3 regions of the Bacillus sp. FG16 genome follow, and region 3 is predicted to be linked to each of the others. Evidence: predicted binding sites of a transcription regulator. Region 3 holds the regulator's gene; each other region holds the start of a gene.
What was found. Region 3 encodes NrdR, which represses ribonucleotide reductase genes. Its sites were predicted from a motif close to AACACNATATATNGTGTT; they were not measured.

Region 1 (8,515 bases), on a different contig from region 3:
CGTTATTTAAACGAAACGTTACCAGCAATGAATACGACTGCTGAAAATATGGTCGTTTGGATTTATGAAAAAATGGCAGAAGCACTAACAAAAGAGAATCGAGTGAACGAATATAAAGGAGCTCGCGTTGAATTTGTTCGTCTATTTGAGACGCCGACTAGTTATGCGGAAGTAAGACGGGAGTGGATGCTCGATGAGTAAAATCCCTGTCTTAGAAATATTCGGTCCGACTATTCAAGGTGAGGGAATGGTCGTAGGACAAAAGACAATGTTTATCCGTACAGCTGGTTGTGATTATAGCTGCGCTTGGTGTGATTCTGCTTTTACGTGGGATGGATCGGCTAAAGATCAAATTAGACAGATGACAGCAGAAGGTATTTGGGACGAGCTTGTTGCAATTGGAGGAGAAAATTTTTCTCATGTTACGATTTCAGGCGGAAATCCGGCATTACTGAAAAATATTGAGTTTCTTCTTTCTATATTAAAAGAAAATGGAATGCGAACGGCAATTGAAACACAAGGGAGTAAATGGCAAGATTGGTTACTTCAAATTGATGAGGTAACAATTTCTCCAAAACCACCAAGTTCGACGATGAAAACAGATTTTCAGAAGTTAGATGCTATTATTCAGAAACTAGCAGGAAAAGATATTAGTTTAAAAGTAGTAGTATTCGATGATCATGATTTTGAATATGCAGTTAAGATGCACGAACGTTATCCAGGTGTACCATTTTTCCTGCAAGTAGGAAACGATGATACAAAAACAGTGGATGATGCGATGCTTATTAAAAAATTATTAGATAAGTATGAGTGGCTGATTGATAAAGCTGTAAATTGTAAAGAGATGAATGATGCAAAAGTATTGCCTCAGCTTCATGCGTTAGTATGGGGAAATAAACGCGGCGTATAACGAGAAGGGATGTTTAAAATGACAGGAAGATTAGATGAAGATTTAAAAGATGTAACATTACTAGGAAATCAAAATACAAAATATTTATTTGAATATAGCCCAGAAATATTAGAGGTATTTGATAATAATCATCCAAACCGTGATTATTTTGTAAAATTCAATTGTCCTGAATTTACAAGTTTATGCCCGAAAACAGGACAACCAGATTTTGCAACAATTTATATTAGCTATATTCCAGAGCAAAAAATGGTAGAGAGTAAATCTTTAAAGTTGTATTTATTTAGTTTCCGCAATCATGGTGATTTCCACGAAGATTGCATGAACGTTATCATGAACGATTTAATTAAATTAATGGATCCACGTTACATTGAGGTATGGGGGAAATTTACACCACGTGGTGGTATTTCAATTGATCCATACTGCAACTACGGTCGCCCAGGGACAAAGTATGAACAAATGGCTGACTACCGCATGATGAACCACGATCTATATCCGGAAACAATTGATAATCGTTAATAGAAAGAAAGGGCCTGTATAGTATACAGGCCCTTTCTTTCTATTATATTATGCATTTTGATTAACGACAGTATAGTTTTTATGACTTACAACTGTAAGAGGTTCCATATCTAGTTCTCTAAAATTCTTCATAATTGTTATATCAACAATAACAGAGTTTTGATTTACTTTTTGAACACGGCCTTGCATTCCACCTTTAAATTCGATGATATCTCCAGTTTCTGCGATCTGCATAAGCAACTCTCCTTGTTACAGTTTTCCCAAAAAAAGAATAAATTTGGGTTTTTTTATTTCCTCCTATTTTGAACCATATTTCCTACTTTGTAAATGTTTCCAAAGTAAAAATTCGAAAAATATTCACTTTTTGTAAGAAAATATGTAGAAAATCCATGTTATTTGAAAAAAATAGCAAAAATGCGGGAATCTTTATATCGAGGTATAATGAAAAAGTAGAATAACCTGCTGAAGTGGGAGAAATTAGAGGCGGTAAAATGATGTTTGAATTTGTGGGGAGTGTTATAGCTTTAATGTTATTTTTATTTTCTTATATGCATTTAAAAAAGATTCGTCAATATGATACGAGTACATATTTTGATGGGATGGATAGTATCCATGCTTCGATAACACATGATAGTGGTGGGGAGATGTAAAAGGTATATGACTTTCTTTTCTTGCGTGGTATGATGTTTAGAACTAGTGCATAATAGAGTTCGTAAGTGATGAATGGAGAGTGAAAAGAATGAAGATTTCTTTTATTCGTCATGGTTGTTTAGGTCTTATAAGAGAACCGATGACAATTAATTCATTTCACGAATGGATGAAACAGTATGATTCCGAGTCAATGATACAAAAAGCTAAAATGCCGATAGAAACAATAGAGGCAATTGAAGCAGCGAAATTTGTCTTAACAAGTGATCAAAGGCGTGCTGTACAATCAGCAGCTGAATTAACGGATTCTTTATCTTTTATGCAAAACTCTCTTTTTAGAGAAGCTGAAGTTCCTTCATACTTTTTTGCTCCGAAGTGGTTGAAATGCACAATTAAGGTATGGATGTTCATTGGACGCACATTATGGATACTTGGCTACCATAAAGATGTTGAGTCTTATAAGGAAGTAAGAGAGAGGGCAAGGCAAGCGGCTTACCTGTTACATCGTTATGCTCTCGTACATGGAAGTATTGCTCTTGTAGGTCATAATTATTTTAATTCGATGATTGGAACGGAGCTGAGGGCAATGGGATGGTCTGGTTCTCCTATTTTGCATAGAAAGCCATGGGGATGTACAACATATACGTTTCACGAGGCGATGGATGGAAATATATTAAATACGAATTTAACATAAAAGCACACGATTTATATAAATCGTGTGCTTTCTTTTTAAGATATAGAAATTTTGACGTTTAATGGTTTTACGAGATGAGCATAAGGTTCGCCTACTAGCATAACAATTTCATCTTTTTTATAACCTAACTTTTCGTATAGTGAATAGGCGCGTGTGTTTTCTAAATTAACAAGTAAAGCGATTTTTTCATGCCCTTTTTCAGTTGCATAGATTTCGGCAGCTTCAATTAATTTAGAACCAATACCTTTTCCACCGTGTGCACTTGAAACTGATAATGTATCAATGTAATACTCATCAAGCTCAGCTTCTTTTTCTAACGTAATCGATTCATCTTTATGTAATTCTCTTAAGTGATGTACAATTGGTGCGTCAAGCTGTGTTGCTTCACTACCGTGATAAGCGACAATAATTCCAACTGCACTCTCGTCTTGTTCATAAATAAAACAGTTTTCGTAGCTCAGACGGTTATTTTCTTTTGAGAACCATGTCTCAAGTCCTAGTAATACTTCTGCTTCAACTGTGCTACCTGTGATTTTTTCAGCAATTTCATGCAGAGCATTATACAATAAAGGAGCTATTGCCATTGCATCTGTCTTTTTTGCTTTCCGAATCATAGTATCCCTCCTAGTTCTATTTGTATATTGTAGCATAGTGGTATGGAACTTTGCATAATTGAATGCCGAAATGTTTGATATAGAGAAGTAGCTATGTTAGTATATGATATTTAGTGGACATATAGTAAAACGATATTGTTTGCGAAATAACGAAAATAAAATCATGGCATAACAACGAGATAAAGTGAAATGTTAATCAGTAAGATTTTTTGTTCATTCCACGACTGATTAGTAGTCAGCACCAATCGGATTACCCGCAAATAGCGGGATAATTTTACAGTTGTTGACCTATAGAATATACGATAGAATAAAATATTGCAGAGAGGTGAAATACATGGATAAAGAATTAGCAAATACAATTTTAGATCAGCTGAAAAATGGTGAAATAACGGAGTATGTTGTTACGAAAGATGTATTTTATACGTTCAGAGAAGTTGTTGTAAATAGAGAAGACTTTAAGCATTTCATTGGTAACGCACAGCGAGGCGGGCAAGTGATTTATACATATTCAGAAACGCCACGTTCATAAAGGGGAATTTTGATCAGCAGGGCATCCTTCACTAATTAGTAGCCTTCACCAACCGGACGTTTAATGTGGGATAAATAAAAGATAAAGGAGAGGGGAATTATGGGCGATTTTAAACAAAGCATTTTACCACATTGGGATTATATGTGGAAAGATAGAGCCGGCAATAGATTTATGGGAATGGTTATGTATCCAGAGAAACGAAAATGTTCAGCAAAAATGCTTCAGAAAATAAAAAGAGCATATGAAGAAGCGATAGAAATTAAAGTAACTGTACAAGTTCAACATACATATCAGTACGTAGAAGGAATGATTGTATACTTTGATGAAGAGGCTCCTGTATGTACAATGCTTGATAAAGATGAAAATCCACATCACATATTTGTAAAAGATATTTTGCGTATTGAGCACTCTGAATAAACTTTTCATAAATAAATTGAAGTTCCATAATAATAATCTTTTTCTATAATAGTTATCTTTTAGTATGTAACGAAAAACGAAAGTATATGTATAATATATTTAATAAGGTAAATTTGATAAATGTAATCGTTTTTTAGAGCAGATTATAGTTTCATATCTGTTCTTTTTTGCGTGATGCTGGAGAAATATATTTCTCCAGCATCTACCGTTTTATGACAAAATATATTGTTAACTTTTTTAAAAATAAGGTTAAATTCGTTGACAACTTTTTTGAAAAGCACTTTATTGACATGAGTTTTAGAATGTTGTTTCATAGTCATTGTATTGAAAAAAAACGGCTATCATGTCGAAAAGTAAAATTTAAAAAAAGAAAGAATTTATACATATATCTTGTGTCTTATTTTGAAACGTAATACAATATATAGAGAAATCAAGAACAACATATAGAGAATATAGATTTGAGAGGGAGGGTCGGAAATGTTAGTTGCATATGATTCTATGACAGGAAACGTGAAGCGTTTCATTCACAAATTAAATATGCCGGCCGTTCAAATTGATGAAGATCTAGTAATAGATGAAGACTTTATTCTTATTACGTATACAACAGGTTTTGGCAATGTACCAGAACGTGTTTTAGACTTTTTAGAGCGCAATAATGAAAAATTAAAAGGCGTATCTGCAAGCGGCAATCGTAACTGGGGAGACATGTTCGGTGCAAGTGCTGACAAGATTTCTACTAAATATGAAGTGCCTATTGTATCAAAATTTGAGTTATCTGGAACAAATAACGATGTAGAATATTTTAAGGAAAGGGTGCGGGAGATTGCGACACATTGAACTGAATAATGAAATCACGCAAATGCAGGACGGTTTTTATCAGCTTCATAAAGATAAAGAGGCATTAGAAGTCTTTATGGAAGAAGCTAGAGAGAATACCGTTCCTTTTAATAGCGTGGCAGAGCGAATGGAGTATATGAAAGAACATGATTACTATTACAACGTTCTGGACGAGTATAGCTTGGAGGAAGTAGAGGAAGTATATAACATCGCTTATGGTGAAAACTTCGAGTTCCAATCTTATATGGCAGCATCTAAGTTCTACAAAGATTATGCGTTAAAAACGAATGATCAAAAACAATACTTAGAAAGCTATGAAGATCGTGTAGCAATTGTTTCATTATACTTAGGACGCGGTGATGTTTCGAAAGCAAGACAATTCGCAAGCATGATTGTAAAACAAAACTACCAACCAGCGACACCAACCTTTTTAAATGCGGGAAGAAGCAGAAGAGGAGAAATGGTGTCTTGTTTCTTGTTAGAGATGGACGATAGCTTAAATTCAATCGGCTTTAACATTAATACTGCGATGCAATTATCGAAAATCGGCGGGGGAGTAGCTTTAAACTTATCTAAGCTACGCGCACGCGGTGAGCAAATTAAAGGTATTGACAACGCTGCAAGTGGCGTAGTACCTGTTATGAAGTTGCTTGAAGATTCGTTTTCATATGCGAATCAGCTTGGCCAACGAAAAGGTGCCGGTGCAGTATATTTAAACATTTTCCATTGGGATATTATTGAATTCCTTGATACAAAAAAAATAAATGCCGATGAGAAGAGCCGTATTCAGTCTCTATCAATCGGAATTATCGTTCCAAGTAAGTTCTTTGAGCTTGCTGAGAAAAACGAACCTTTCCATGTTTTCGCGCCTTATACGGTTTATAAAGAATATGGCAAGCATTTAGATGATATTGACATTGATGAAATGTATGATGAATTAATGAGCAATCCGAAAGTGAAGAAGAAGCCACTAGATATTAGTGCACGTGATATGCTTATTAAAATCGCTATGATTCAGCTTGAGTCTGGTTACCCATACTTAATGTTTAAATCAAATGCAAATAATCAACATCCATTGAAGGATATTGGAACTGTGAAGATGTCGAACTTATGTACAGAAATCTTCCAGCTTCAAGAAACTTCAGAAATAAATGATTACGGTACAGATGACATTATCCGTCGTGATATTAACTGTAACTTAGGATCGTTAAATATCGTAAACGTAATGGAAAATAAAGAAATTCGTGAAGCAGTTCATGCGGGAATGGAAGCTTTAACAGCTGTTTCTGATATGACGATTATTCCGAATGCACCAACTGTGAAAAAAGCAAATGACGAGCTTCATTCAGTTGGACTTGGAGCAATGAACTTACACGGATATTTAGCAAAAAATAAAATCGCTTATGAAAGTGCAGAAGCGAAAGAATTCGCTCGTACATTCTTTATGATGTTAAATTACTACTCTATTGAGAAAAGTATGGAAATCGCTACAGAAAAAGGCGAGACATTTAAAGACTTCGATAAATCTGATTATGCGAATGGCACATACTTTGAAAAGTATGAAACGACAGATTACAGCCCAGTAACTGAAAAAGTTCAGCAACTATTTGAAGGAATTCATATTCCAACAAAAGAAGATTGGACAAGTTTAAAAGAGCAAGTGCAAAAGAATGGTTTATACAACTCATATCGTCTTGCCATTGCTCCAACACAATCAATCAGTTACGTTCAAAATGCAACTTCAAGCGTAATGCCGATCGTAAGTCAAATCGAATCAAGAACATATGCGAACGCGACAACATATTATCCAATGCCGTATTTATCAAAAGATACGTTCTGGTACTATAAATCTTCTTACGATATGAATCAGTTTAAATTAATTGATTTAATCGCAGAAATTCAAGAACATATTGACCAAGGAATTAGTACAATTCTTTACGTTAATAGTGATATTTCAACACGTGAATTAGCACGTTACTACATCTATGCACATAAAAAAGGCTTAAAGAGTCTGTATTATACGAGAACACGTAAATTAAGCGTGGAAGAGTGTGTGGCTTGTACCGTTTAATATAAAAAGTGAGACATGATGAGCAGGGTTTTCTGAACCCTGCTCATGCTTAGTTATCATATTTAGAGAAGGGGCGATTTAATGCGTGCGGTAAACTGGAACAAAAAAGAAGATGATTTTAGTTTAATGTTTTGGAAGCAAAACATCGCTCAGTTTTGGACAGAAGAAGAAATTGCGGTTTCGTCTGACAAAAATACTTGGGTGCAATTATCGAAAGAAGAGCAAATTGCTTATAAGCGTGTATTAGGTGGTTTAACACTTTTAGATACGAAACAAGGTGGCGAAGGAATGCCACTTGTACTTGTTCATCTTGAAAATTTACAAGCTAAAAGTGTATTAGCTTTCATGGGAGCTATGGAAGAAGTACATGCGAAGAGTTACAGTCATATCTTTACAACGTTAGCTACTGAAGAAGAAATTGATGATATTTTTGACTGGGTAGACAATCATCCATTACTTGAGAAAAAGGCCGGTATTATTACTGGTTACTATCGTCGTTTGTTAAAGCCCGAAGTAACGAAAAAAGAGCTATATATGGCAATGGTAGCAAGTGTGTTCTTAGAAAGTTATTTATTCTATAGTGGATTCTTCTATCCGCTTTACTTAGCTGGTCAAGGAAAACTAACAGCAAGTGGTGAGATTATCAACTTGATAATTCGTGATGAGTCAATTCACGGCGTATTCGTCGGTATTTTAGCACAACAAATCTTCGCAGAACTTTCTGCAGAAGAGCAACAAGAAGTGCAAAAAGAAACACAAGAGTTATTAATGGAACTATATGAAATTGAAATGGCCTATACAGAAGAAATTTACACTTCTATCGGTCTTGTAGAAGATGTAAATCGTTTCGTTCGTTACAATGCGAATAAAGGGCTTATGAACTTAGGACTTGAGCCGAAGTTTGAAGAAGAAGAAATTAACCCAATCGTTTTAAATGGTTTACGTACAGATACGAAAAACCATGATTTCTTCTCTGTAAAAGGAAATGGTTACGTAAAAGCAACGAACGTTGAAAAGTTAGCTGACGATGACTTCGTGTTTAACTTTTAATATAGGATTATAAAGAAAAGCTGTCTTATTCATTGATAAGACAGCTTTTCTTTATAATTTTGTTTACATAACACTATTATTTCTATATAGCGATTTGTGTTTGGGAAGTTCTATCCGGTTAACGGATAGAACTTTTTGTAATTAAATGGGTATTTACAAACTTTTTGTATCAGTGTATTATTTAACTAGTACACCGATACAAAAGGAGGGAAGAAATGAAAATAGAGTT
Region 2 (8,515 bases), on a different contig from region 3:
AACCATCTAACGGTAGTGTTGTTTATTATGGTCAAAAGGCTCGAATGACTACAGTGTGGCAAGAACCTCGTTTCTTTCGGACGACAGTAAAAGAGAATATGTATTTCCGGGAGGAGTATTTAGAAAACGAATTAGAAAAAAATATTGACCTTATAAATATGAAGCCGATAATTAGAAATTTACCTAAGGGGATTCAAACTGTACTACATAAAAGTGGAGAAGAGCTTTCGGGAGGAGAAAGAAAACGTCTTGCATTATTACGAGCAATTGGTTCAAATCCGAATCTTATTATTTTAGATGAACCGACTGCGGGGTTAGATCCGAGTAATCAAGAAACTGTTTGGAATATGATTGAAGGACTAGGAAGAGATGTAACGAGAATTGTGGCAACACATGATGTAGAGAAAGTGATACTAGCGGATCGTGTTGTCATAATGAGAGAAGGAAGTATTATTGCATGTGGAAGTCCTGAAAAATTAATAAATAGTCATTCATTTTGAAAGAGATGTGAATAAAGATAAGAGCAGTGCCCTTATCTTTATTCAACATCATTTATTTGATATTGGATAGATTCTGAATGATTTAGATCTACATTAAAAGTAGCAGTCATAAGGAAAGTTGCAATTCCAAGGATTAAGAAAAGGACGAATGAGACTAGAGAGATATAAAGACAAATACGCCCTACTTTCTTCTTTTCAAGATCGTTACTAAAGAGTGAAATGATCCATGTAATAATACCGATTGGGTATAAAAGAAAACTAAGAATATATAATGTTATTTTTTCGAATGAATTCATAAAAAATCCCCCTTTTGTTGAAGTTTATATAACTACGAAAGTAAAAAGGTGAATGGGCCCATTAGAAGATAAACAACACCTCATCTGTTTTTCTAATTATATGATAAAAAGGAAAAGATTACACTTTAAATAAGAATATTCTAATTATTTAGACTCTGAATATTTCCAAGCTTGTCCGTATAAGCTAAAATAAGGTATATAGTATTTGAGTAATTAAGTTATAAGAAGATAAATACGTTAGGGTGATATAACATGTGGCGGAAGCTTACGATTATTGTAGTGTTACTTTGTTTAGCGGGATATGCAGCTTATGAACAGTTTGGTAAAAAAGAGCAGGTGGTACAAGGGGAGCAAGAACAAAGTGAAGCTGCTATGAAAGAGATGATTGCAAGTAATGGTATTGAAATAGGAAAGAGTGCGCCAGACTTCGAATTAACGAAGTTAGATGGAACGAATGTAAAGCTATCAGATTTAAAAGGAAAGAAAGTGATTTTAAACTTTTGGGCAACGTGGTGTGGACCTTGCCAACAAGAAATGCCGGATATGGAGGCTTTCTATAAAGAACATAAAGAAAACGTAGAAATTTTAGCAATCAACTATACGCCTTCAGAAAAAGGTGGGGGGGAAGAAAAGGTAAGCAATTTTGCTAAAGAAAAAGGAATTACTTTTCCTATTTTATTGGACAAGAACATTGATGTGACAACAGCGTATAAAGTAATTACGATTCCAACTTCGTATTTTATAGATACAAAAGGTGTCATTCAAGATAAGTTTATTGGGCCGATGACGCAAAAAGAGATGGAGAAAAGGGTTGCTAAATTAAAATAATGGTGAAAAGGTAGAGGTGGAGAGTTCCCATTTCTGCCTTTTCTTTTTCAAGTAGTAATAACTTCATGATATGATGTAAGAAATATAATCGTTTAGAGATAAAGGAGTGTATGGAGTGGGGAATGTATCCTTACCGTTAGATTATGTTGTAATTGATTTTGAAACAACAGGATTTAACCCTTATAATGATAAAATTATTCAAGTTGCAGCGGTGAAATATCGTAATCATGAACTGGTAGATCAATTTGTTTCATACGTGAATCCAGAGCGGCCAATTCCGGACCGAATAACGAGTTTAACCGGTATTACCAATTATCGTGTTTCAGATGCACCGACGATTGAAGAGGTATTACCTTTATTTTTAGCATTTTTACATACAAATGTTATTGTGGCCCATAATGCTTCTTTTGATATGCGCTTTTTGAAAAGTAATGTAAATATGCTAGGGCTACCTGAACCTAAAAATAAAGTAATTGATACTGTATTTTTAGCGAAGAAATATATGAAGCATGCGCCTAATCATAAACTTGAAACGTTAAAGCGAATGCTTGGCATTCGTTTAAGTTCTCATAATGCATTTGATGATTGCATTACGTGTGCTGCTGTTTATCAAAAGTGTGCAGCTATTGAAGAAGAAGGACAGAGAAAAGTAAATAAGGTCTCACTTGATGAAATCGTAGTATACGAAGCGGTGAAAGAAATGCTTGCACGTAATAAACGTAATGTAGAATGGCTACGTTGTATGAACGTAGGAAGTTATTTAGATATAAAAGCTTTTTATCCGGTTATGAGAGTAAAGGTAACAGGACGAAAGAAATATGTATTAACAGAGATATTAGAAGATGATGTGAAAGAAATATGTACAAGCTTAAAATGTGAACCAGCGTTAAAAAGTGAAGTTGGTAATACGAGAATTATGCTTAATAGCTTAGAGGATGTTACGAAATTAGAAAGTTATATTTTAGAACAGTATGATTTTGTATTACAGGCGCTTCATGATTATAAAGAAAATGAAATGAATGCAGATGAAAAGTTGAAAGAGTATTTAAATATTATGGTATGAAAAACTCCGTGTGCAATATATTGTACACGGAGTTTTTTTAGGAGTACTAAAACATAAAATTTTCTTACAAATCTGATTAAAGAGTTTTTCGTTTGCTCATACTATGTAATAAGAAAGCGAAGGAGAGAGGGTGAACAACATGAGAAGAAGTCGCCGTAAATCGTTTGAAGAACTTGTAAATGAAAATAAACAACAATTATTAAGCGATCGTGATGCAATTGAGCGCATTGAAGAGCGCATTGAAAAACGTTATGAAATGAAACTTTTTAAGCAAGCTGAATAATTCTTAACACTAGTACGATACTAGTGTTAAGGAGGCGATAGTAATGGGTAATCCGAAAAAAAATTCAAAAGACTTTGCACCAAATCATATTGGAACACAATCGAAAAAAGCTGGTGGAAATAAAGGAAAGCAAATGCAAGATCAAACAGGTAAACAACCGATTGTTGATAACGGTTAAAAAGGAGAATGTTATCATTCTTCTTTTTTGTGAGGAAATGAAAGATGAGTTTTTAGCAGTAATATGAAAAAAGGGCTGACTTTTGTCAGCCCTTTTTCGTAATCGTGAAATTTTCAACGAGTAAACGCCAATTTTGCGGGAATGGTAAACCGATTTTCCAGTAACTAATACCACCTATACCTTGTTCTTTCATTAAATTGAATTTACTTTGAACAGACCGTGAATCTTCAAACCAAACTTCGTGTTGCACGCCGTTTTCATCAAAATAATTAAAATGAGGAGCTTGGGCTGTGAAATCATAACGAATAGGAACATTATATTTACGAGCTAGTGCAACAGCTGCGACAGAGCTAATTGCTTTTGCGGGTGGATTTCCTTGTTTAAATGGAAGCTTCCAATCAAACCCGTATAAATTTTGCCCCATCATAATTTTTTGTGGAGGCATTTGAGATTTTGCATATTGAAGTACTTCTTTCACTGGACCGATAGGAGAAATCGCCATCGGTGGACCGCCTTGCCATCCCCAGTCATATGTCATAATGACGACGAAATCAACAATTTGCCCTTGCGCTTTATAATCGTGAGCTTCGAAAAATTTTCCCTTTTGATTTGAACTTGTTTTCGGTACGAGAGTTGTGCTCAATGTGTACCCGCTAGGTAATCGTGTTTTTACATTTCGTAAAAAGCGATTATACGCCTCGCGGTCTTCAGGTGCTACACTCTCGAAATCGAAATGAATGTCTCGCATGCCATATTTTTCAGCTGTTTGCAAAATGTTAGTAATAAATTTGTTTTGAATCGTTGCGTCGCGTAAAATAACTGATGTTAGATCGGCACTGAAATTACCATTTTCAATATTTGTAATAACGAGCATAGGGATTGTTTTACCTTGCGTTGCAATATTAGCGATTTTAGCTGTTTCAGTAGGTTCTTTTAATGTGCCATCTCTTTTTGCCTCAAAACTAAAATAAGCTAAGTATGTTAAGAATGGATTGATGGCACGTGTAGCATTAACTAAACTCTCTTTAATCGGTATAGTTGAAGGTTGTAAATAAGCGATGGATTCTACAGCTCGTTTTGTACCTTTTGGTACGTATAATTGTTGTCCGACATGGAGAATAGATTTTAAAGATAAATTATTCACTTTAGCTAAACTAGCGAGGGGGACATTATATGTTTGAGAAATTCGATATAGGCTGTCACCAGGCTGTACATAATAATTATTCCCTTTCGTATTAACGATAAGTGCCTGACCAACAACGAGTGTTTCAGCTGGATTTAATCCATTGTCTTTTACTATTTCGTCAGGTGTTGATCCATATTTTGATGCCAAGCTATATACGCTATCACCACTACGAACAGTTACAATTTGAATCATATGCTGGCTCCTTTCGGGAAAAGATTCACTATTTTTATTTTATTTTTGATGTCACTGTATTATGATTAAATGTATGCAAGGTAGCAGAAGTGAAAGAAGGCGAATACATATGTTTGTAGCAGAACATGAAGTTGAAATCCGTTATGCGGAAACAGATCAAATGGGTGTTGTTTACCATTCAAACTACTTAGTGTGGCTTGAGTTAGGTCGCACGAAACTTATACAAGATTTAGGTTTTTCATATGTTGAAATGGAGAAAGAAGGAATTATTTCTCCTGTGTTAGATTTACAAATTTCATACCGTAAAGCGATGCGTTACGGAGAAAAAGCAATCGTAAAAACATGGGTAGATACTGTGAGCCCACTTCGCGTTGTATATGGATATGAAATATATAATGGTGATGGTGAACTTTGTATTACTGCAAGCACGACGAATATTTGTGCGAAAAAAGAAGGGTTCCGCCCTGTATCATTTAAAAAGTTATATCCTGAGTGGTATGCGAAATATGAGGAAATTAAGAAAAAATAAAAAAGCGTGGCAGAAGCCACGTTTTTTTATTTTTCATAATTAAATTGTGGGAAGTCGTCACCTTCGTTAAGTGTAACAGATAAATTATGTCCATCGAAGAACCATTCATCATCGCCTTCAATAAAGAAATTAATACCTTCTTCTTGAATTTGAACAGCAGGATGTGCAGGATCATCTTTACGAATACCTAAAGAAAGTCCTTTTTGCACAGTACTGCAACCACCGTATTGTACGAAAAAGCGTAGTGTTTCATTTGATTGTAAGTTTAATTCAGTTTTATACCATTGTGCTGCTTCTTTTGTTACGGAAAGATTCATGTATAGTTCCTCCAAATTATGTTGCTTTTTCTTTAGTATAAAAAATAACGCAAAAAGACGCTATTAATATGCTTCACGTTTTCTTTTTGCGTTATGTGGGTTACGATCTTATTTTTGCTTTTTTGAAAAGTTTGCTTTAGGCTCAGTTTTATTTATAATTCGTCTGATATTTGCACGGTGTTTATAAATAACCATACCTGCTAATAAACACATCGCAATAATGAAGATTTTATCCCCGCTAACAATGGATGCAATAACAGCAACAACTGCTGTTACCATAGAAGAAAGTGATACGTATCTTGTTGTAAATAAAAGGGTGAAAAATACAACAGCTAATATTGCAAAAACAACTGGTGAATAGCATAATAGCACCCCAGCAGAAGTTGCAACTGCTTTACCACCGCGGAATTTCGCGAAGATTGGGTAGACATGTCCAAGAACAGCCGCTAACCCGAACCATAGTGGGTGAATATCTAATCCGAAAATCATTGGTAGACTTGTTGCTAATGTCCCTTTTAAAATGTCAGCAATTGTAACGGTAAAACCTGCTTTTTTCCCTAATGTGCGGAATGTGTTTGTTCCGCCTAGATTACCGCTCCCGTGCTCACGAATATCGATTCCGTAGCCAATTTTTCCAACAACTAGTGCAAATGGAATCGAGCCAAGTAAGTAGGCAACGATAAATAAAAGATATGTAGTAATCATAAGTTCAGTCTCCTTTATTCAAATGTGTTGATAAAGGGTAAAAAGAGTTTTTCCCGTATATTGTACCATACATTTGTAAAGAGCACATTTCTTTTTTGTAAATGAAAAATTCATTATTTCGTGAAAAAAATTTCACAGTAATGTTACATTTCTCACAGAAACAGTAAGACTATATGTAGTAACATTTTAATCACAAGACAACAACATATTGGTGGAGGGTTATAAATGTTACGAAATATTACACGTGGAGAAGAATTAATGAAAGTGTTTGAGACGATAGTCCACGGCAATGAACAAGATTTAATGCAAGAAAATGCAAATGTAGACGGCCGCTCTCCAATGGGCGTAATGGGAACGTTCGCATCTGAGAGTGCAAAATATTATGCTGTTGAGAATTTATTGTCAGATCAAGTGAAAAAAGCGATAAATGAAAATATATTATATCCACATGATTTAGATTTTTATACGACAGGAACGACGACTTGTTCGCAAATTCCGTTAGCGCAAATGCTTGCTAACGGTTTTCATACTGGACATGGACATATGAGACAACCGCAAGACATTAAAAGTGCATTGGCTCTTTCGTCTATTATTTTTCAAGCGAATCAAAATATGCAGCATGGTGGTCAATCGTTTGCACTCTTTGATATTGATTTAGCACCTTATGTACGAAAAACAATTGAGAGACATAAAAAACGATTACAATCATATCCGCTTACGAAAGAACAAATAGAAGAATTCGCGTGGAAAGAAACGGAAAATGATACGTATCAAGCGTGTGAGGCTTTCGTTCATAATTCGAATAGTATGCATAGTAGGGGCGGAGGACAAGTACCGTTTATTTCTATTAATTACGGAACAGACACATCAAAAGAAGGAAGACTGTTAATTAAACAACTTTTAAAAGCGACACAAGCTGGGCTTGGTAAAGGAGAGACACCGATTTTTCCGATTCAAATTTTCAAGATGAAAAAAGGTGTGAATTTTGAAGAAAGTGATCCGAACTACGATTTATTTGAATTAGCATTAGAGACAACTGCAGAGCGATTATTCCCTAACTTTTCATTTTTAGATGCTCCGTTTAATGCAGTGCATTATGATGGAAGACCAGAAAGTGAAGTATGTTACATGGGATGTCGTACCCGTGTTATGTCTAATATACATGGAGAAGAAACAGCGATTGGTAGAGGGAATTTATCATTTACGTCTATTAATTTAGTGAAATTAGCGTTAATTAGTGGTTCAAAAGAAGCATTTTTTGAAGCGCTAAACTACTATTTAGATTTAGGAATTAAGCAGCTATTAGAAAGATTTGCGTATCAATGTACGAAGCGAGCAAGAGATTTTCAGTTTTTATATTCACAAGGTGTATGGCGTGGTGGAGAAACATTGCAGCCTGAAGACTCCGTAGCTTCGATTTTAAAACAAGGGACGTTAAGTATTGGTTTTATCGGTCTTGCGGAATGTTTAGTAGCTTTAACAGGAAAGCATCATGGGGAAGATGAAGAATCATGGAAACTTGGGTATGAAATTATTTCCTTTATGAGAGATAGAATGGATAAAGCGACAGAAGAACATCAACTGAATTTCTCGATAATTGCAACTCCAGCGGAAGGATTGTCAGGGAAGTTTGTGAAAAAAGATAGAGAAGAATTTGGCGTGATTAGCGGTATAACGAACCATAATTACTATACGAATTCATTCCATATTCCAGTTTATTATAACATTCAAGCGATAAAAAAAATCCGTTTAGAAGGCCCGTTCCATGCTCTATGTAATGGAGGACACATTACGTATATTGAACTAGACGGAGCAGCAATGCATAACAAAAAGGCATTAAAACAAATTGTACAAGCCATGGCAGAACATGGTGTTGGATACGGTTCAATTAATCATCCTGTTGACCGTTGTAAGTGCTGTAGTTATCACGGGGTTATTGGAAATGAATGTCCAAGTTGCGGGAATGAAGATGAGGCTAATATAGAAAGAATTCGCCGCATAACAGGCTATCTTGTAGGAGATATGTCGAAGTGGAATAGTGCGAAACGTAGTGAAGAGATAGATCGGGTGAAACATAAATGAAAGTGATGAATATTATTCATGATAGTGTAGTAGATGGAGAAGGATTACGGACGGTCGTGTTTTTTGCGGGCTGTCCGCATCGTTGTGTCGGTTGCCATAATCCAAAATCGTGGAATATTTGCAACGGAACGGAAATGACAGTAGAAGAAATTGTGAAAGAGATTGCAAGTAATCCATTAACTGATGTAACATTTTCAGGTGGAGATCCATTTTTTCAAGCTGCTGAAGTAAAAAAGGTAGCAAAGATCGTGAAAGATTTGAAAAAAAACCTATGGATGTATACAGGTTATACGTTAGAAGAGATACAGAGTTCTCAAAATAATGATATGATAGAGTTGTTACATTATGGGGATGTT
Region 3 (8,515 bases):
CTCATACCCTTGCAGCATATTTTTACATGCACCCAAATCCGGACAATCTACGCAACCTACACTTTGTCCAATATATTCATATAACTTCACAAGACTGCGCTCAATCATAGAAGTCGTTACTTCACCTTTATGTTCGTCTATAAATTCTTTCACACGCGGATGCGCCATTACTTCTGCCTTTAATACTTCATATCTATTTTTAAAGTTTTCATTTTCCATTAATTTTGTAAATGAATTTTGAATATGCTCCATTTTCTCACCTCAAAGAGCGTTCATTCTCTTCTATTAATCACGCTTATATTTTTTTAACACTTCTTCTAATCGTTTTCGTTCATCTTCTAGCGTACTTGCATCTTTTTCTACACTTACATCTTTCTTCGCTGTTTCTTTCTCTTGTTCTTTCGGCTCTTCTTCCTTAAGCCAATCTGGCACCATTTCTTTTCGTACCGTTTTCTTCGCCGTACGGCCTTTTTTCTTCGTCTCAGCCCACTCTTGATATTGACGATTCTCTTCTTTCGCTAACGCCATCGCGTCCGCTACTGTGCCGACCTTTTTACGTGCCCAATGCCCAGCAATCTTCTCAACATACGTTTTCGCAAGTTTCATATCTGAGCGTAGCATAACGTAATAAATAAGTACATTCACAACTCCTGGTGTCAATTTTTGATTAATCATGACATCTTCAACAATTTGCAAGTCCGCTTTCGTTGCCTCTGCACCACCAGAAATCTCTTTCAATAGTTGTTTTGGCGAGATTTCCTCTAGCTGCTTTATTAGCATCTCCTCTTGTGATGAAGGCTCTTTCTCTTTCATCGTACGTGCAGCATGAGGCTGTACTCTTTCACTTAGTACCGGTAATGCTTGACCATTTTCAAATTGATACCAATCGCGCGCTCCTTTTCTAAGCCTTTCCATATCAATTGTTTGCATCTCTGTCACCGCACCAAGAACGATATTTTGCATCGATAACACATCTACACCATACACGTAAGCAAGTGTTATAACGCAGTCTCTTACTTGATCTGTAATCGCCTTTTTAGGAACAAGAGCGGACAATCCATCTACAAATAAAGAGAAATCAAAGAAATCATTCCAAACTTTCGGAGCGTCTCCCTTCTCGTTACTTGGCATAGTTGTCGTTTTTGGAATACGAAGGTCTTCTTGCGCATGCTCAAGCTGTCCTGGATTAAACGAACCAAACACATCATTGAAAGAGCGCGTAACATTTTCATAAGAAGCAAAATCAAATTCTTCTTCTAAGAAATATTGCTTTACTTGATTATATTTTGTCCGACTCAATCGATTGTATAAAAAGATACTTAAAACAATATCATCAAAAAACTGCTTCGGAGATAAAGGTGGTTGCAATTCATATATGAACATTCGAATATCTTTTTCTTTCTTAATATATACCTTCAAAAGCCCAATTGCCTCTAACTTTACTCGTTCCTCATATATTTCAGGAAGTTGCATTTGCATAGTCACCATAAGGGAATGATGTGTATTCTCTTTTCCAAATACACGACCTTGCTCTAGCTCCCCCCATAGTGTCATGTATAAGCTAAAAGCTCTACTACCTATTAACGGCTGATACAACATCGTTAATACTTTTCGGTCGTAATTATGCAGTAGCCCTTTCGCACTTACTTTATAACGATCAATCGGCAATAGCTCCATCCATGATTGTTTTTCCATTCTTGCTTTTCCTTTCTCTCATCCAATCTATCCTCTACTTCATTCGCTCTATCTTCATTATATAAATTCTTAGTGAAAAAGAGCTATTAGCTTACGCTTCTAGCTCTTTTATCCTATTACTTACGGTATGTAAAGAGAATAAAATACAACTTCTACTCTCTTTCTTTTTGCAGTATATCTTTTAATTCTTCAATAAATACATTTAAATCTTTAAATTGACGATATACAGAAGCAAAGCGTACGTAAGCAACATCATCAATATCGCGAAGTTCTTCCATAACAATTTCACCAATCATATCACTTTTCACTTCTGATATACCTAAATTACGCAGTTCACGTTCCACGCTTTGTGTTACTTCTTCTAATTGTCTTAAAGATACTGGTCTTTTTTCACACGCTTTAATTAAACCGCGTAAAATCTTTTCTTTATTAAACTCTTCTCTTGTGCCTTCTTTTTTAACAACGATAAGAGGTGACTCTTCTACCCTTTCAAAGGTCGTAAAGCGACTTAAACAACTTTCACACTCTCTTCTTCTTCGAATAGAGCGCCCCTCGTCTACCGGACGCGAATCTAACACTCTTGTACCATTATGAGAACAGGATGGACAACGCAATTCATTCACTCCTTTACACTATACTCTTTATTTTTCTCTACTCAATTCACCTAAAATATATATACAATATTATATAACTCATTCTAACTCTCTTACCACTTTAAGTTTCAGCGCATCACTTTATCATCTCATACTTAAAAATAAGATGGTATATAGGGCACTACCTCATTTGCAAGAGTCCAATTTATTCAACTAACAAGTACGTTATATTTTCCCTTTTTTATAAACTAAAAAAGAGGTGCATTATACACCTCTTTACATTTTAAATCAATTATGTTCTTTTTTAAAGAGCTTTTGTTTCTCTCTGCTTAATTTCGAAGCTACCAGTGCCTCGAGGAAGCTCGATGCTCTCACGCGTTTTCGCGTTTAAACCTTCTGCAATATATTCTGCAGCAACATTTGGATCAATACGATCCCCACAAGTATAAACATCAATACTTGCGTAACCGTGCTCCGGAAAGCTATGAATTGTTAAATGTGATTCTGAGATAATTACTACTCCACTTACACCTTGTGGTGCAAATTTATGGAAAGCAACCTCACGCACTTCAGCACCAGCTCTTAGTGCTGCATCCACAAATAATTGTTCAATATACGGCATGTCATTAAGCTTGTCGAAATCGCAATCCCAAAGTTCAGCGATCACGTGACGACCCATCGTATCCATAGTATCCATTCTACAGTTCCCCCTTGTAAATTTATTCTAACTGTTCGAATTGAAAACTAATTTGCAATTTGGCTTGCTCCACTACCACGGGGGAAAGTTAGTCCAGAGAGGTCCTAACCCTTTAAGTAGTGACTACGTACCTCAGCTCTTAAGTTTACGAGTGTTAGTATACTTTGTTTATTTTCATTTTGCAACAACAGTTTTTTCGATTTTCTGTCATATTTTCCTCTTTACTTTTCCCTAAAAAAAATAAACGATTCACAAATGCAGTAATCACAACGTTTCGTGGTATGTCCACTTTTTAAAATATACTTATATAATTTTTTTCCTTTTCAGAAAAAAATAAAAAAAGAGGGCAAATATTGCCTTGCCCTCTCCCTCATTCACTTAAATGTGTTGCACATTTTCTTGTTTCGCTAACTCTTCAACAACTAACGTTACAAGATCTACAACACGACGAGAGTAGCCCCACTCGTTATCATACCAAGCAAGTACTTTCACTTTACGATCACCCATTACCATTGTAGATAAACCATCAATAATAGCTGAGTGTGTATTTGTATTAAAGTCGATAGATACTAAAGGCTCTTCGCTGAATTCTACAATACCTTTTAACGCACCGTTTGCAACAGTTTTGAATGCATCGTTAATAGCTTCAACTGTTACATCACGTTTTACGTCTACTACTAAGTCAACAAGAGACACGTTTGGCGTTGGTACACGAAGTGCCATACCATGAAGTTTTCCGTTTAAATGCGGAAGAACTTTTGCTAGCGCTTTCGCAGCACCTGTCGTTGTCGGAATAATTGATTGTCCGCAAGCACGTGCTCTTCTTAAATCTTTATGTGGGTTATCAATATTTTTTTGGTCATTTGTATAAGCGTGAACTGTCGTCATTAAACCGTTTTCAATTCCGAACTGCTCATCTAACACCTTAACAACAGGCGCTAAACAGTTTGTTGTACAAGATGCATTTGAAATAACAGTATGTTTTGTAATATCTAATTGGTCTTCGTTCACACCAACTACAATTGTTACATCTTCATTTTTACCAGGCGCTGTTAAAATAACTTTTTTCGCTCCAGCTTCAACGTGAAGAATTGCTTTTTCTTTCGAATTAAATTTACCAGTTGCTTCAATTACAACTTCAACACCTAAATCTGTCCAAGGCAATTCCTTTGGATCGCGGTTGTTTAAAAGGCGAATCATTTTTCCATCAACTAATAAGTGATCTTCAAATGCTTCTACTGTTCCGTCAAACTTGCCATGAACTGTATCATATTTAATTAAGTGTGCTAACGTTTCAGATGGATAGCTTGCATTGATTGCTACAATTTCGAATGCGCTTTCTTTTATTGCTTGACGAAATACCATTCTCCCAATACGTCCAAATCCATTAATTGCCACACGAGTCATAATATGTTATCCCCCTTGAATGCGTTATACTATTTATCTCCAATCCCAATAATAGTATAACACAAAAAGGGGATATGTCACTAAGCATTTTCATTAATTTCACAATTTTTTAGTCAATAATGTTCCACTTCTTTAAAATTACCTGCAATTGTGTTTTCGTTCCCATAATTGTGCCATCATTATTTATCACTTCATCTGCATTTTTCACTTTTTCTGCTAACGGCATTTGAGATTGAATACGAGCTGTCGCTTCTTCTTCCGAAAAACCATTTCGTTTCATCAAACGTTCTAATTGTGTATCAGGCGTAACTGCTACAACTAAAATGCGGTCAACGAGACTTGTTAATTTGCTTTCAAATAAGAGAGGAATATCTAACACAATCGCTTGCATACCTTCTTTTATGTACATTTCCTTTTGTCTATTCATTTCCTCACGCACTGCAGGATGCACAATTTTATTTAACTGCAATCGTTTTTCTTCATTATAGAAAACGATGCTTCCCAATTTTGGACGATCCAGTTCCCCATCTTGTTGTATCACTTCCGCTCCAAACACTTCTACTATTTTGTTATATGCTGGTTTTCCTTGCTCTACAACTTCTCTTGCAATAATATCTGCATCAATAACTGGTATGCTCAGTTCACGAAACATTTCTGATACCGTACTTTTTCCGCTTGCAATGCCTCCCGTTAATCCAATTACTACTGTCATAATAATCCTCCTCATAATAAAAGGCGCGAAACTAATGTTCCACGCCCATACTTACATTTTCCAAATTCCAATAATGATGAGTAATACTCCAGGCAGGAATGTGAATTTTTGTAACCACTTCATATTTGATAAAACCGTTCCAAGTTTCATTCCAATAAATAAAAACAAAGAACTCATAACTGCAACTAATATCGCCATCATAGCGGGTGCATACCCTAATAAAGATGCACCAATTCCGGCACCAAATGAATCTACAGAAAGAGCTATACCAAGAAGTAATGCTTCTCCTGCAGAAATGGTGCCTGATTTATCAAAATCTGCAACAGTCGGTTTCCGTAAAATTTGAATCACTAGCCCTAGCGAGGCAATCTCTAATTTCCAGACCTTCTCCTCTTGCTTCGATTCTTCTTTTTTCTCACTTCGAAAAAATTGATATAATACCCAAATCCCTATTCCAATAAGAACAAGCCCACCGATACGCGTTGCGATAACAGGTGAAAATACTTTCGCGATCATATGTCCAATTCCCATTGAAACAAGCATAACAGCCGCTGAACACATTCCGATAATTATAATTGATCTTAGTGGAATTCTTACGCTTCTTAAACCATATGTTAGCCCTACACTACAGCTATCTAAGCTTAATGTAAAAGCTAATAAAATAAGAGATAAATAAAGGTACATCGGTAAGCTCCTCCCTTATACATAGCTCTGCTGTATGTATATGACAAATGCCTATCCGATGTTATCTCTTTTCTATATTCTTGGCTGACAAATTGGGCAGTAATGCGTTCCTCTTCCGCCAACAACTGTTTTTTCTAATATCGTACCGCAAGTTACACACGGTTCTCCTTTTTTTCCGTATACATTTAGGAGTTCTTGGAACGAACCAATTTGCCCTTGTGAGTTGATATACGTCCGAATTGTACTTCCGCCACGTTTTACTGCTTCGCCTAGCGTTGTAACGGTAGCCTCATAAATCCGCTCAATTTCTTCTACTGTTAAAGACGAAGCTTCTCGTTCCGGATGAATTCGAGAACGGAATAAGACTTCATCAACATATATATTTCCAAGCCCTACTAAAAGACGCTGGTCCAATAGCACAACTTTTATTTTACGATTTGTCTTTTTCAATCTTTCTTGTAAATACTGCGGTGTCAATTCAGCATCAAACGGCTCCGGACCTAAGTCAGCAAGAGGCATTTGGTTCATCTCTTCACCTTTCTTAAAGAGATGCATCGTACCAAACTTTCTCACATCTTTATAATGTAATTCAGTTCCATCTGTAAATAAGAAACGGACGTGCGTATGTTTATCAATCGGCTCATCCTCTTGATGTAGTAAAAACTTACCTTCCATACGCAAATGTGAAACAATAACATAATTTGTTACATATAGAAGCAAAAACTTTCCTCTTCGCTTTATATTTTCAATCTTCTCGCCTTTTAGCATTTCTTTAAAGATTTCTGCATCATCTGGTCGTTTCACTATTTTTGGATAAGTAACAATGACATCTTCAATCGTTTTTCCTGTTACAAGATTTTCAAGTGTCCGTCTGACGTTTTCAACCTCTGGTAATTCAGGCATTTCATCACTTCCTTATTTTGCGTCGTACCAAGTTGGACCGTAAGAATAATCAACTTTCAGCGGAACTGCGAGTTCAATTGCATGCTCCATTACTTCAGGTACAAGCTTCTCTAATTTTTCAATTTCTTCTTTTGGTGCTTCAAATATTAATTCATCGTGTACTTGCAGAAGAAGACGCGCTTGTAATCCTTCTTCTTCTAAACGATCTGCCATAATAATCATCGCTTTTTTAATAATATCTGCTGCAGTACCTTGAATTGGTGTATTCATCGCTGTACGCTCAGCGAAGCTACGTAAATTGAAATTACGACTCGTAATTTCTGGAATATAACGACGACGATTTAATAATGTAGCCACATATCCTTTTTGTTTCGCATCTTTTACGATGTCCTCCATGTATTCTTGTACACCAGGGAAACTTTCTAAATACTTTTCAATAAATTCCGCTGCTGCTTTTCTTGTAATTCCTAAGTTTTGTGAAAGACCATAATCACTAATACCATACACAATTCCGAAGTTAACAGCTTTCGCTTGTCGCCTCATATTTGAAGTTACTTCATCTTTTTCAACGCCAAATACATCCATAGCTGTTTTCGTATGAATATCCATGTCATGCTGGAATGCATCAACTAACCCTTTATCATTTGCAATATGAGCTAATACACGCAGTTCGATTTGTGAATAGTCAGCCGCATACATAATCCAACCTTCTTCTGATGGAACAAATGCCTGACGAATCTTTCTTCCTTCTTCTAATCGAATCGGGATATTTTGCAAGTTCGGATCCGTTGAACTTAATCGACCTGTTTGCGTTAATACTTGATTAAAGCGAGTATGAATTTTAGATGAATCTTCATGTACAACTTTCAGTAAACCTTCAATATAAGTTGAATTTAGTTTCCCTAATTGACGATAATGTAAAATGTTTGGAATAATCTCATGGCGATCCATAAGCTTTTCTAATACATCGGCTGACGTAGAATAACCTGTTTTCGTCTTTTTAATAACCGGTAAGTTTAAGTTCTCAAACAGAATTACACCAAGCTGCTTCGGTGAATTAATATTAAATTCTGTTCCCGCAAGCTTATAAATTTCCTGTTCCATTTCCTTTAATCTACCTGCAAGTTCTTCTCCCATATTACGAAGACGCTCCGTATCAACTTTTACACCTTTTACTTCCATATCAGCTAATACACGCGCAAGTGGCAATTCTAACTCTGTAAACAGTTCATATTGCTCATTCTTCTCTAACTCTTCAACGAATGTTTGCTTTACATCATATAATACATGCACTTTACGAGCTACATGCTCCGCTACTACATCTAACTCTGGAACAGCTCGTTTTGCACCTTTTCCGTAAACTTCTTCATCAGATTTCACAGCATGTGTTTCTTTCATTTTCGCTACAGTACGGAAATCTTTATCCGTATCGGCTGGATCAAGTAAATAAGCAGCGATTAATAAATCAAAATCAATCCCTTGAATATCTATCCCATTCCATTTAAGTGCAACGATCGCTCGCTTCGCATCAAATGTATGCTTTCTCATTTCTCCATTTGCAAGCCATGCTTTAAAAGCATCCGATGCAAGAGCAATATCCTTCTGAATAAAGTAGCAACCATTTTCATTTTGAATACCAAAGCCTTGAATGTCCGCCTTATGATAATTATCTTCTTGCACTTCAACAATAAGTGCACTATCTTGCTGAAGCATTTCTTCTGTAACTTCTTCCACAATATCAAATGTAATATCATCTAATTCAGCTGGAGCTGTTTCTTCTGGCGTAACGCCTAATTTATTTAAAAGAGATGTAAATCCTAAACT

Region 1: nrdI (class Ib ribonucleoside-diphosphate reductase assembly flavoprotein NrdI) is a predicted target of NrdR. The motif match lies at 4,740-4,757, and genes of this name have one in related genera.
Region 2: ACODS7_RS03895 (anaerobic ribonucleoside triphosphate reductase) is a predicted target of NrdR. The motif match lies at 6,243-6,260, and genes of this name have one in related genera.

Annotation. Positions count from the first base shown of each region.
Region 1 covers NZ_JBMDKC010000007.1:25,273-33,787, reverse strand. The annotation lists gene queD (6-carboxytetrahydropterin synthase QueD) at 1-201, shown strand, start outside; gene queE (7-carboxy-7-deazaguanine synthase QueE) at 194-910, shown strand; gene queF (preQ(1) synthase) at 929-1,426, shown strand; gene ACODS7_RS04545 (YkvS family protein) at 1,475-1,660, opposite strand; gene ACODS7_RS04540 (hypothetical protein) at 1,921-2,076, shown strand; gene ACODS7_RS04535 (phosphoglycerate mutase) at 2,166-2,768, shown strand; gene ACODS7_RS04530 (GNAT family N-acetyltransferase) at 2,804-3,382, opposite strand; gene ACODS7_RS04525 (hypothetical protein) at 3,717-3,911, shown strand; gene ACODS7_RS04520 (hypothetical protein) at 4,011-4,328, shown strand; gene nrdI (class Ib ribonucleoside-diphosphate reductase assembly flavoprotein NrdI) at 4,806-5,165, shown strand; gene nrdE (class 1b ribonucleoside-diphosphate reductase subunit alpha) at 5,152-7,236, shown strand; gene nrdF (class 1b ribonucleoside-diphosphate reductase subunit beta) at 7,318-8,286, shown strand; gene ACODS7_RS04500 (GntR family transcriptional regulator) at 8,502-8,515, shown strand, end outside.
Region 2 covers NZ_JBMDKC010000006.1:19,889-28,403, reverse strand. The annotation lists gene ACODS7_RS03945 (ABC transporter ATP-binding protein) at 1-500, shown strand, start outside; gene ACODS7_RS03940 (hypothetical protein) at 539-796, opposite strand; gene ACODS7_RS03935 (TlpA family protein disulfide reductase) at 1,049-1,624, shown strand; gene ACODS7_RS03930 (3'-5' exonuclease) at 1,740-2,687, shown strand; gene ACODS7_RS03925 (FbpB family small basic protein) at 2,827-2,970, shown strand; gene sspN (acid-soluble spore protein SspN) at 3,014-3,148, shown strand; gene ACODS7_RS03915 (glycoside hydrolase family 18 protein) at 3,234-4,526, opposite strand; gene ACODS7_RS03910 (acyl-CoA thioesterase) at 4,636-5,055, shown strand; gene ACODS7_RS03905 (HesB/YadR/YfhF family protein) at 5,082-5,372, opposite strand; gene plsY (glycerol-3-phosphate 1-O-acyltransferase PlsY) at 5,481-6,077, opposite strand; gene ACODS7_RS03895 (anaerobic ribonucleoside triphosphate reductase) at 6,303-8,159, shown strand; gene nrdG (anaerobic ribonucleoside-triphosphate reductase activating protein) at 8,156-8,515, shown strand, end outside.
Region 3 covers NZ_JBMDKC010000016.1:63,627-72,141, reverse strand. The annotation lists gene dnaI (primosomal protein DnaI) at 1-252, opposite strand, end outside; gene ACODS7_RS08710 (replication initiation and membrane attachment family protein) at 286-1,695, opposite strand; gene nrdR (transcriptional regulator NrdR) at 1,848-2,309, opposite strand; gene speD (adenosylmethionine decarboxylase) at 2,593-2,976, opposite strand; gene ACODS7_RS08695 (glyceraldehyde-3-phosphate dehydrogenase) at 3,364-4,392, opposite strand; gene coaE (dephospho-CoA kinase) at 4,502-5,104, opposite strand; gene ytaF (sporulation membrane protein YtaF) at 5,156-5,788, opposite strand; gene mutM (DNA-formamidopyrimidine glycosylase) at 5,861-6,691, opposite strand; gene polA (DNA polymerase I) at 6,704-8,515, opposite strand, start outside.